Regions from separate parts of the Nocardia yamanashiensis genome, predicted to be linked through region 1. Evidence: riboswitches for the same ligand, from Rfam matches in the RefSeq annotation. Region 1 holds a riboswitch; each other region holds the start of a gene.
The links. Region 1 has a riboswitch for S-adenosylmethionine ahead of LTV02_RS33345 (rhodanese-like domain-containing protein). Riboswitches for the same ligand answer to the same signal wherever they lie in the genome.
Positions count from the first base shown of each region.

Region 2: it holds a riboswitch for S-adenosylmethionine, as region 1 does, so the genes downstream of both, LTV02_RS29455 (aminotransferase class V-fold PLP-dependent enzyme) here and LTV02_RS33345 (rhodanese-like domain-containing protein) in region 1, are expected to answer to the same signal.
Region 3: it holds a riboswitch for S-adenosylmethionine, as region 1 does, so the genes downstream of both, LTV02_RS25245 (ABC transporter substrate-binding protein) here and LTV02_RS33345 (rhodanese-like domain-containing protein) in region 1, are expected to answer to the same signal.
Region 4: it holds a riboswitch for S-adenosylmethionine, as region 1 does, so the genes downstream of both, LTV02_RS26280 (bifunctional o-acetylhomoserine/o-acetylserine sulfhydrylase) here and LTV02_RS33345 (rhodanese-like domain-containing protein) in region 1, are expected to answer to the same signal.

Region 1 is NZ_CP089226.1:7,243,986-7,246,179, forward strand. Features, by position in the region: gene LTV02_RS33335 (FAD-dependent oxidoreductase) at 1-27, opposite strand, end outside; gene LTV02_RS33340 (Rv0361 family membrane protein) at 303-740, shown strand; SAM riboswitch class IV at 804-920, shown strand; gene LTV02_RS33345 (rhodanese-like domain-containing protein) at 935-1,357, shown strand; gene LTV02_RS33350 (O-succinylhomoserine sulfhydrylase) at 1,384-2,194, shown strand, end outside.
Region 2 is NZ_CP089226.1:6,368,483-6,370,676, forward strand. Features, by position in the region: gene LTV02_RS29445 (LysE family translocator) at 1-202, opposite strand, end outside; gene LTV02_RS29450 (biliverdin-producing heme oxygenase) at 349-1,017, opposite strand; SAM riboswitch class IV at 1,202-1,315, shown strand; gene LTV02_RS29455 (aminotransferase class V-fold PLP-dependent enzyme) at 1,368-2,194, shown strand, end outside.
Region 3 is NZ_CP089226.1:5,365,569-5,367,762, forward strand. Features, by position in the region: gene LTV02_RS25240 (ABC transporter permease) at 1-147, opposite strand, end outside; gene LTV02_RS25245 (ABC transporter substrate-binding protein) at 148-1,302, opposite strand; SAM riboswitch class IV at 1,341-1,457, opposite strand; gene LTV02_RS25250 (HAD family hydrolase) at 1,603-2,194, opposite strand, start outside.
Region 4 is NZ_CP089226.1:5,584,992-5,587,185, forward strand. Features, by position in the region: gene LTV02_RS26275 (TetR/AcrR family transcriptional regulator) at 51-752, shown strand; SAM riboswitch class IV at 765-875, shown strand; gene LTV02_RS26280 (bifunctional o-acetylhomoserine/o-acetylserine sulfhydrylase) at 973-2,194, shown strand, end outside.

The DNA.
Region 1 (2,194 bases):
GCGGGTCGCTGCACTCTGTTCGGTCATTCTTACGCGCACCCTTTGATTCGATACTTCAGGTCTTGGTCTTTGTTTCTTAGCTTAGGCTAAGTTGCGACCGGGTTCGGGGGTCCCGGGGACTCCCGACGCTGCAGCGTTGCTGCGTGGTGTTGCTATTCCCGCTTCGGCGGGGGAATTGCGCTGATTCTATCGGTGGTAAGGACCCGTACCCGCGAGGGTGCGGTGAACCACACGAATGCCCGCCGATCCGACAGGCCGGTGCCGTGCTCGATCCGCCCGCGCCGGGCAGGCATGATCTACCCATGAGTGACGTCGATGACCAGCCGGTTCCGATCGATCAGGACGAAACCCGGACCATGCTGCCGTTCCTGGTGGCGGCGGTGGTGATCGTGCTCGTCATCCTCGGCATCGTGATCGCCGCGCTGGTGTCCCCGGCTGAGAAGAATGTCACAGATTCCGATCGATTGGCCATCGCCGCCCGCACCTTCACCGACTCCCGCAGCGGCACCGACGTCATCGACAAGTCAACGGCCTGTTCGGGTTTCGACGAGGCCAAGTCCCCGCTCGCGGGCAAGCCCGGTGAACAGGGCGGCAAGTACGCGTACGTGAAGCTGGTCGACCCGCGGGTCGAAGGCGAGAAGGCGACCGCCCTGGTCACCTGGCGGGCCGGTGACCGGGAATCCACTACCACCTGGCACTTCAGCAAGCAGGGTTCGGCCTGGTTGGTGTGCGATTCGTGACACGGTTCCGGAGATCGGCGAACAGTTTGACAGCCGGGCCCGGTACCCGGCACTCTTCTCCCAGGTCATGAGTACCAGCGCCAAGCCCCGGCTGGCTGGTCGGCAACCCTCCTCCGCGGTGGGGTGCTCCGGGTGACGACCTGGCTGTGCATCGGAAAAACGATGCGGCAAGTGCGGATTCACAGGAGGTTGAAGTGAGCTACGCGGGTGACATCACGCCGAAGCAAGCGTGGGAACTGTTGCGTGACAATCCGGATGCGGTGCTAGTCGACGTGCGCACCGAAGCCGAATGGCGTTTCGTCGGCGTGCCCGACACCAGCGGCATCGGCCGCCCGACCGCGCTGATCGAGTGGGTGGACGTCACCGGTACGCCCAATCCGCGCTTCGTGGATCAGCTCAAGGGCGTGCTGGCCGAGCGCGGCGCGGACTCCGACGCCCCGGTCATCTTCATCTGCCGGTCCGGTCAGCGCTCCATCGGCGCGGCCACCGCCGCCACCGCCGTCGGCTTCGAGCCGTCGTTCAATGTGATCGAAGGTTTCGAAGGCGCACTGGACGCGCAGGGCCATCGCGGCGTCGTCGGCTGGCGTGCCGACGGCCTGCCCTGGCGGCAGTCGTAACCGGTCCGGGTCGATAGGAGACAGTCATGATCACCGGTGGTTCGTTCGACCGTCCGCTTCCCGAGGGCGTCGGCCCCGCCACGATCAGCGTGCGCGGCGGCACCCGGCGCTCGGGTTTCGAGGAGACCTCGGAAGCGCTGTTCCTGAATTCCGGATTCGTCTACGAGAGCGCCGAAGCGGCCGAGGCGTCGTTCACCGGCGATATCGAGCACTTCGTGTACTCGCGCTACGGCAATCCCACGGTCGCCATGTTCGAGGAGCGGCTGCGCCTGATCGACGGCGCGGAAGCGGCCTTCGCGACCGCCTCCGGCATGTCCGCGGTCTTCACCGCGCTGGGCGCGCTGCTCGGCGCGGGTGACCGATTGGTCGCCGCCCGTTCGCTTTTCGGCTCCTGCTTCGTGGTGGCCAACGAGATCCTGCCGCGCTGGGGCGTGGAGACCGTCTTCGTCGACGGCGAGGATCTGAACCAGTGGGAGCAGGCGCTGTCGGTGCCCACCCAGGCCGTGTTCTTCGAAACCCCCTCCAATCCGATGCAGACCCTGGTGGATGTGCGTGCGGTGGCGGATCTTTCGCATGCCGCCGGCGCGAAGGTGGTGCTGGACAACGTCTTCGCCACCCCGCTGCTGCAGAAGGGCTTCGACCTCGGCGCGGACGTGCTGGTCTACTCCGGCACCAAGCACATCGACGGCCAGGGCCGTGTGCTCGGCGGCGCCATCCTGGGCTCGCAGGAGTACATCGACGGCCCGGTCAAGAACCTCATGCGGCACACCGGCCCGGCATTGAGCCCGTTCAATGCCTGGACGCTGCTCAAGGGCCTGGAGACCATGCCGCTGCGGT
Region 2 (2,194 bases), 880 kb from region 1:
CGGACTGCTCCAGCAGCGCCGCCACCCCGGCTGCGACCACCACCGCCCAGACGATCCCGCCCAGTGCCGATCCGAGCGCCGCCGCCACCGCCTGACGTCGCCCCGCCATCGAAAACCGCAGGACCAGAAAGGTATCCGGCCCCGGCGTCAGGGCGAGCAGGACGCACAGGCCGACGAAACTGAGCAGCAGCGGAAGACTCACTCCTCCATGGCAACTCGCCACCGCCCATGAGCGCAAGCCCATTCCCGGCTTCGCGCGACCCGCCCCGGCGTTTCACCGGCCCGGACCATGCGAAAGGCCGCCGACCCCCTGATGAAAAGGGTCGACGGCCCTCGGACGTCAGAGATTCAGTTCCGCGTGCTGAATTCCGCGCCGAGCTCTTGGAACAGGTTGGTGTTCATGGTGAAGGCCAGTCGCGCCTCGTCCAGCACCCGTTCCACCTCGGCGCCCGCGATCGGCATGGCATCGAGGGCCTCGCGGTATTCCCGCTTGAACGCGGCCGGATTCGAGATGCCCTCGAACACGTAGAACCGCACCCCATCGCCCTTCTTGGGCAGGTCCCACAGCTTCTCGGCGGTACCGCGAATAACCTGGCCACCCGACAGATCCCCCAGGTAGCGGGTGTAGTGGTGCACCACGTACCCGGCCGGCCATTCGCCCGCGCATTCCTCGATGCGGGCCGCATAGGCGGCGGTGGACGGCAGCGGCGCCAGCTCCTCACGCCAGTTCGCGCCGCCCAGGTAGTCCAGATCGGCTTCCAGCGCGGCCAGGCGATTCAGTTCGGGACGCACGAACGGCCCCGCGACGGGGTCGGAAGCCAGTGCGGCGGAATGCTTTTCGAGCGCCTCGTAGACGAACCAGAGCTGCCCGGTGTAGCGGTAGAAGGCCTGCACCCCGAGCTGTCCGGTGAGCAGATCGCGCATGAAGGTGGAGTGCTCGGCCTCGTTGTGCTGCTGCTCGGTCGCGGTGCGGATGAGCGTCGAGAACGGCGTGGCGGCGTCTACCGTGCTGGTCATGGTCGAGCTCCCTCGTGATCAACTACCGGGCCGCACTCTTTAGGCCACCCTAACTTCGCCTCCGACTGTACGCCTCAGCAACGATCTCGCGATTCGAACTTCGGCACCCTCCCACTCCAACTTTCGGATGATTTTCGCGGCGGGGTTGACAACCACCCGAGCCATCTGCCAGCCTCTCCAATCAGGTCATGAGTACCAGCGTCAAGCCCTGGCTAGCTGGTCGGCAACCCTCCTCCGCGGTGGGGTGCTCCAGGTGACGACCGGGCCGTAGCCCGACCGGGCACGGCAAGCGCGGACTCTCGATCGCCTGTTTTCCGATCGCGCGTCCCATTACCCGACGGGATTTCGTGATGACTGCTTTCGCCGACCAGGCCTGTGCCCCGCTCGCCACCGTTTCCGGTCGCGACCTCCAGGTCCCCCTCGTCCAGGGCGGAACCACCACCTACGCCAACTTCGACTACGCCGCCAGCGCCCCCGCCCTGCAGCAGGTCACCGACCGGATCGCGGAACTGCTGCCGTACTACGCCAGCGTGCACCGCGGCGCCGGCTACGCCTCCCGCGTCTCCACCGACTGCTACGAAGCCGCCCGCGGCGCGGTCGCCCGTTTCGTGCACGCCGCCGACGACCAGGTCGTGGTCTTCACCCGCAACACCACCGATTCGCTCAACCTGCTGGCTGGCTGCGTGCCCGGCGACACCGTGGTGCTGGACGTGGAGCACCACGCCAACTTCCTGCCCTGGGAGCGGCACGGCCGCCGGGTGGTGCCGGTCGCGGACACCATCGAGGAGACGGTGCAGCGGCTGGTCGCCGAACTGTGTTCGAAGCCGGCTGCGCTGCTTGCCATTACCGGCGCTTCCAATGTGACCGGCGAACTGCTGCCCATCGAGCGGCTGGCCTGGATCGCGCACCAGTGCGGCACCCGCATCCTGGTCGATGCCGCCCAGCTGGCCCCGCACCGCCGCATCGACCTGCAGACCTCCGGCGTCGACTACCTGGTCTTCTCCGGCCACAAGGCGTACGCGCCGTTCGGGGCCGGCGTGCTGGTCGGCCGCCGTGACTGGCTCGACGCGGCCGAGCCCTACCTGGCCGGCGGCGGCGCGGTCCGCTCCGTCACCACCGACAGCGTCGAATGGGCGCCCGCCCCGCAGCGCCACGAAGCCGGTTCGCCCAATGTGCT
Region 3 (2,194 bases), 1.9 Mb from region 1:
CCACCAGCCGAACACCGACCCGAAGGCGAAGATCGCGCCGTGCGCGAAGTTGATGACATTGCTGACCCCGAAGATCAGCGTGATGCCCACGGCAATGAGCGCGTACGCATTGCCGTGGACCAGACCCGCGATGAGCGTGTCGAACATCTACTTGTTCCCGGTGGGCACGAACTGCCCGTTCTTCAGCACCAGCTCGATCGGCTTCACGCCGCTGGGACGACGCGTGCCCTGGTCGAAGGCGAACGTGCCCAGGCCGATGCCGTCGAAGTCCTTGATCTCGCGCAGGCCCTTCAGAATGCCCTCGCGGGTCGCCCCGCCCTGCTTGGCGGCCTTGACCAGCACATTGAGCGCGTCATAGGCGTACACGTTGAAATCGCCCGGGTCGGTGCCGAACTTGGCCTTGAACTTGCCGACGAACGCCTGGATCTTCGGGTTCGGGTCCGAGGCCGAGAACACGCCGTTGACGATGTCGCCCTCGGCCGCGGTGCCCGCCAGCGAGATGAACTGCGGGGTGTTCTGCCCGCCGAAGAACTGCCCGCCGAAGCCGACATCGCGCAGCTGCTTCACCACGAGCGCGCCGTCCGGGCCATAGCCCAAGTGCACGAACGCATCCGGGTTGGCGTCGCGGCCCTTGATCAGCACCGGACGGAAGTCCTGCGAGTCGGGCAGGATCGGCGACGAGTACACGATCTCGACGCCCTTCTCCTTCGCGAACTGCTCGAAGAACTTGAAAGCCTGCTTACCCCAGTCGGTTTCGAGGTAGACCACGGAAACCTTCTTGGCCTTGGCCGACACCCACTGGGCGTTGCGCTCCTGGAACACGTCCAGGGTGATCGACGGGCTCCACGAGTAGTCCCCGCCCTTGGTGAAATCGGTGGAGGAGTTGGTGAACCCGTACTGCACCAGCTTGCCCCGGTTGTACACCGGCGACGCCGCGATGGAGGCCGGCGAGGAGAAGTCGCCCAGCTCCGCGATGATGGAGTTGTCGCCCACGAACTTGGTGGCGATCGGCACCGTCTGCTTCGGGTCGGATTGCGAGTCCTCCCACTTCAATTCGACCTTCTTGCCGTCGATTCCGCCGGCCGCGTTGATCTCGTCCAAGGCCAGGTCGAAGCCCTGCTGCCAGAGCCGCCCGTACTCCGCCGAGGCGCCCGTCTTGGGCCCCGACACCCCGAAGTAGACCGTCCCCTTGTCCGCGGAAGAACTGTCGGAGCACGCCCCCGTCAGACCCGCCACCAACGCCGCCGACGCGACACCCACCACCAGCCGGAGCCGACGCGACCCGGACCACTGCTTGCTCATCTTGTTCCTCTGTGACTCACCCACGCGACGCCCGGGCCTGAAAGCGCTTGCGATGCCCGGTCGGACACCGCCTGGTCGTCACCCGGGGCACCCCACCGCCGCGCGAGGGTTGCCGATCAGCGAGCCGGGGCTCGAACATGCTGATACTCGTGACCGTGCGCCAGAGAGTAATTAGGCGCCACGGGCCTCGACAGTGTTCGAATCACCGTGAAGTCAAAGACCATCCGCGCCCGCCCGGGAACAGGGGGCGAGCGCGGGCCGTCGAATGCGCCGCCGGGGGCGGAGATTCGGTTTCGCGCGTCAGGCGTCGAGGTGACCGGCGAGCCAGGCCGGGAACTCGGTGAGGTCGGTCAGCACCACGTCCGCGCCTTCGGCCGAGAGTTCCTCCGCCGCATACGGTCCCGTGGTCACCGCCACCGCGATCGCGCCCGCGGCCTTCGCGCCGCGCACATCTCCGAGGTGATCGCCGACGTAGATGCGGGCGCCGTGCGCGCGCAGCACCTCGCCCTTCTCCTCCGCCCACACCCCGCCCACGAGATCATCCACATCCATCCCCAGGTGATCCACATGCAGTTGCGCCTGCGGCTGGTTCTTGGCGGTGATCACCAGGACCTTGCCGCCCGCCTTGTGCACGGCCGCCAGCGCATCGTCCACGCCCGGCAGTTCCCGGCTCGGTGTGATGGCCAGCCCGGGGTACAGCTCGCGATAGCGCGCGACCACGCCCGGCACCTGATCTTCCGGGAACCAGTGCGCGGCCTCGATCTGCAAGGGCGGCCCGAGCCGTGACACGGCGAGCGCGGAATCGATCGGCACGCCGGTTTCGGCGGCCACCGCATCCCAGACGGCGGCGATGCCCGGCCGGGAATCGATCAAGGTCATATCCAGGTCGAAT
Region 4 (2,194 bases), 1.7 Mb from region 1:
CACTTGTCGGAAGAAGACACCATCGCCCGGGATCGGTCTAAAATGGGCCCATGTTCGACTCGTCAACGCTGACCGCGCGCCCGGGCCTGCGCGAACGCAAGAAGCAGCAGACCCGAACCCGGATCATCGACGTGGCGCTGAACCTGTGCGACACACAGGGTTTCGACGCCACCACCGTCGAGCAGATCGCCGCCGAAGCCGACGTCTCGCCCCGCACCGTGAACCGGTACTTCGCGAGCAAGGAAGACATCGTCATCGCCCCGATCGAGGACTGGGGCCAGGCACTCGCGGAACAATTGCGCGCCCAGCCGGTCACCGGCAACGAGCTGCAAGCCCTGCTCGACGCCTTCCTGCTGGTGGTCGAGCAGATCCTGGGCGGCGACAATCCGGTGCCGTTCCGCTGGTTCCAGCAAATGCAGCGCGTCACCCGCGACAATGTGGCCGTGCGCGCCCAGAGCCTGGAAGCCGCCGACACCAAGACCCGGGCCATGGCCGAGGTGCTCGCCGAACGGCTGCGGACCACCCCCGACGCCGCACCGGTGCGAATGATCGCGGCGACCTGGCACAGCATCGTGCGCGTGGGCATGGAGTGCGAATTCGACGCCGATTCCGAGTTCCCGGACTGCACCACGGCCGGTTCCGCCCGTCAGCTGGCCGATAATGTGCAAGCCGCCTACGACGAATTCGTCCGGGTCTGCGCGACTCCGACTGTGGCCAGCCCCACTTCGGAGACCGCCGCCGCATCCCGTTAGAATCTCGCAACAGGTCAAGAGCATCAGCGCCAAGCCCCGGCTCGCTGATCGGCAACCCTCCAGCTGCGGTGGGGTGCTCCGGGTGAAGACCGGGCGCTCGACGGCCGAGCGCAAGCGCACTGTAGGAGGTCTACCGAAATGTGTTGTTGTCGAAGCCTATTCGCCTCCCGATAACGTCAGAATTCCGCCATTCGGCGACCTTGTTTTTTTGGAGCAGCACATGAGTGACTCGACCGCGCCCATCGACCCTGCCGCCTGGTCCTTCGAGACCAAGCAGATCCACGCCGGTCAGGCCCCCGATCCGGCCACCGGCGCGCGCGCCCTGCCCATCTACCAGACCACTTCGTACGCTTTCCGCGACACCGACCACGCCGCCGCGCTCTTCGGTCTCGCCGAGCCGGGCAATATCTACACCCGCATCATGAATCCCACCCAGGACGCGGTGGAACAGCGCATCGCGGCCCTCGAAGGCGGCGTAGCGGCGCTATTGCTGGCCTCCGGGCAGGCGGCGGAGACCTACGCGATCCTGAACCTGGCCCAGGCCGGCGATCACATCGTCGCCAGCCCGCACCTGTACGGCGGCACCTACAACCTGCTGCACTACTCGCTGCCCAAGCTCGGCATCGAGGTCAGCTTCGTCGAGGACCCCGACGATCTGGCCCAGTGGCAGGCGGCGATCCGGCCGAACACCAAGGCTTTCTACGGTGAGACGGTCGCCAACCCGTCCAGCTCCATCCTGGATATCCCGGGCATCGCGGGCGTCGCGCACGCCGCGGGCCTGCCGCTCATCGTGGACAACACCGTCGCCACCCCGTACCTGATCCAGCCGCTCGCCCAAGGCGCGGACATCGTCGTGCACTCGGCCACCAAGTACCTGGGCGGCCACGGCGCGGCGGTCGCGGGCGTGATCGTGGACGGCGGCAACTTCGACTGGACGGTCAAGGACGCCGACGGCGTGTCGCGGTACCCCGGCTTCACCGTCGCCGATCCGAGCTATCACGGCGTGGTGTTCGCCGATCTCGGCGCGCCCGCCTTCGCGCTCAAGGCCCGCGTGCAACTGCTGCGCGATCTCGGCGCGGCCGTGTCGCCGTTCAACGCCTTCCTGATCGCCCAGGGCATCGAGACCTTGAGCCTGCGTGTCGAGCGGCATGTCGCCAATGCCCGAGCGGTGGCGGAGTTTCTGACCCAGCAGGCCGGCGTCGAGAAGGTCTACTACGCGGGCCTGCCCAGCTCCCCGTGGTTCGAGCGCGGCAAACAACTGGCACCCAAGGGTGTCGGCGCCATCGTGTCGTTCGAACTGGCCGGCGGCGTGGACGCGGGCAAGAAGTTCGTGGACGCGCTGGTGCTGCACAGCCATGTCGCTAACATCGGTGATGTGCGTTCGCTCGTCATCCACCCGGCCTCCACCACCCATTCCCAGCTGACCCCCGAAGAGCAGCTCG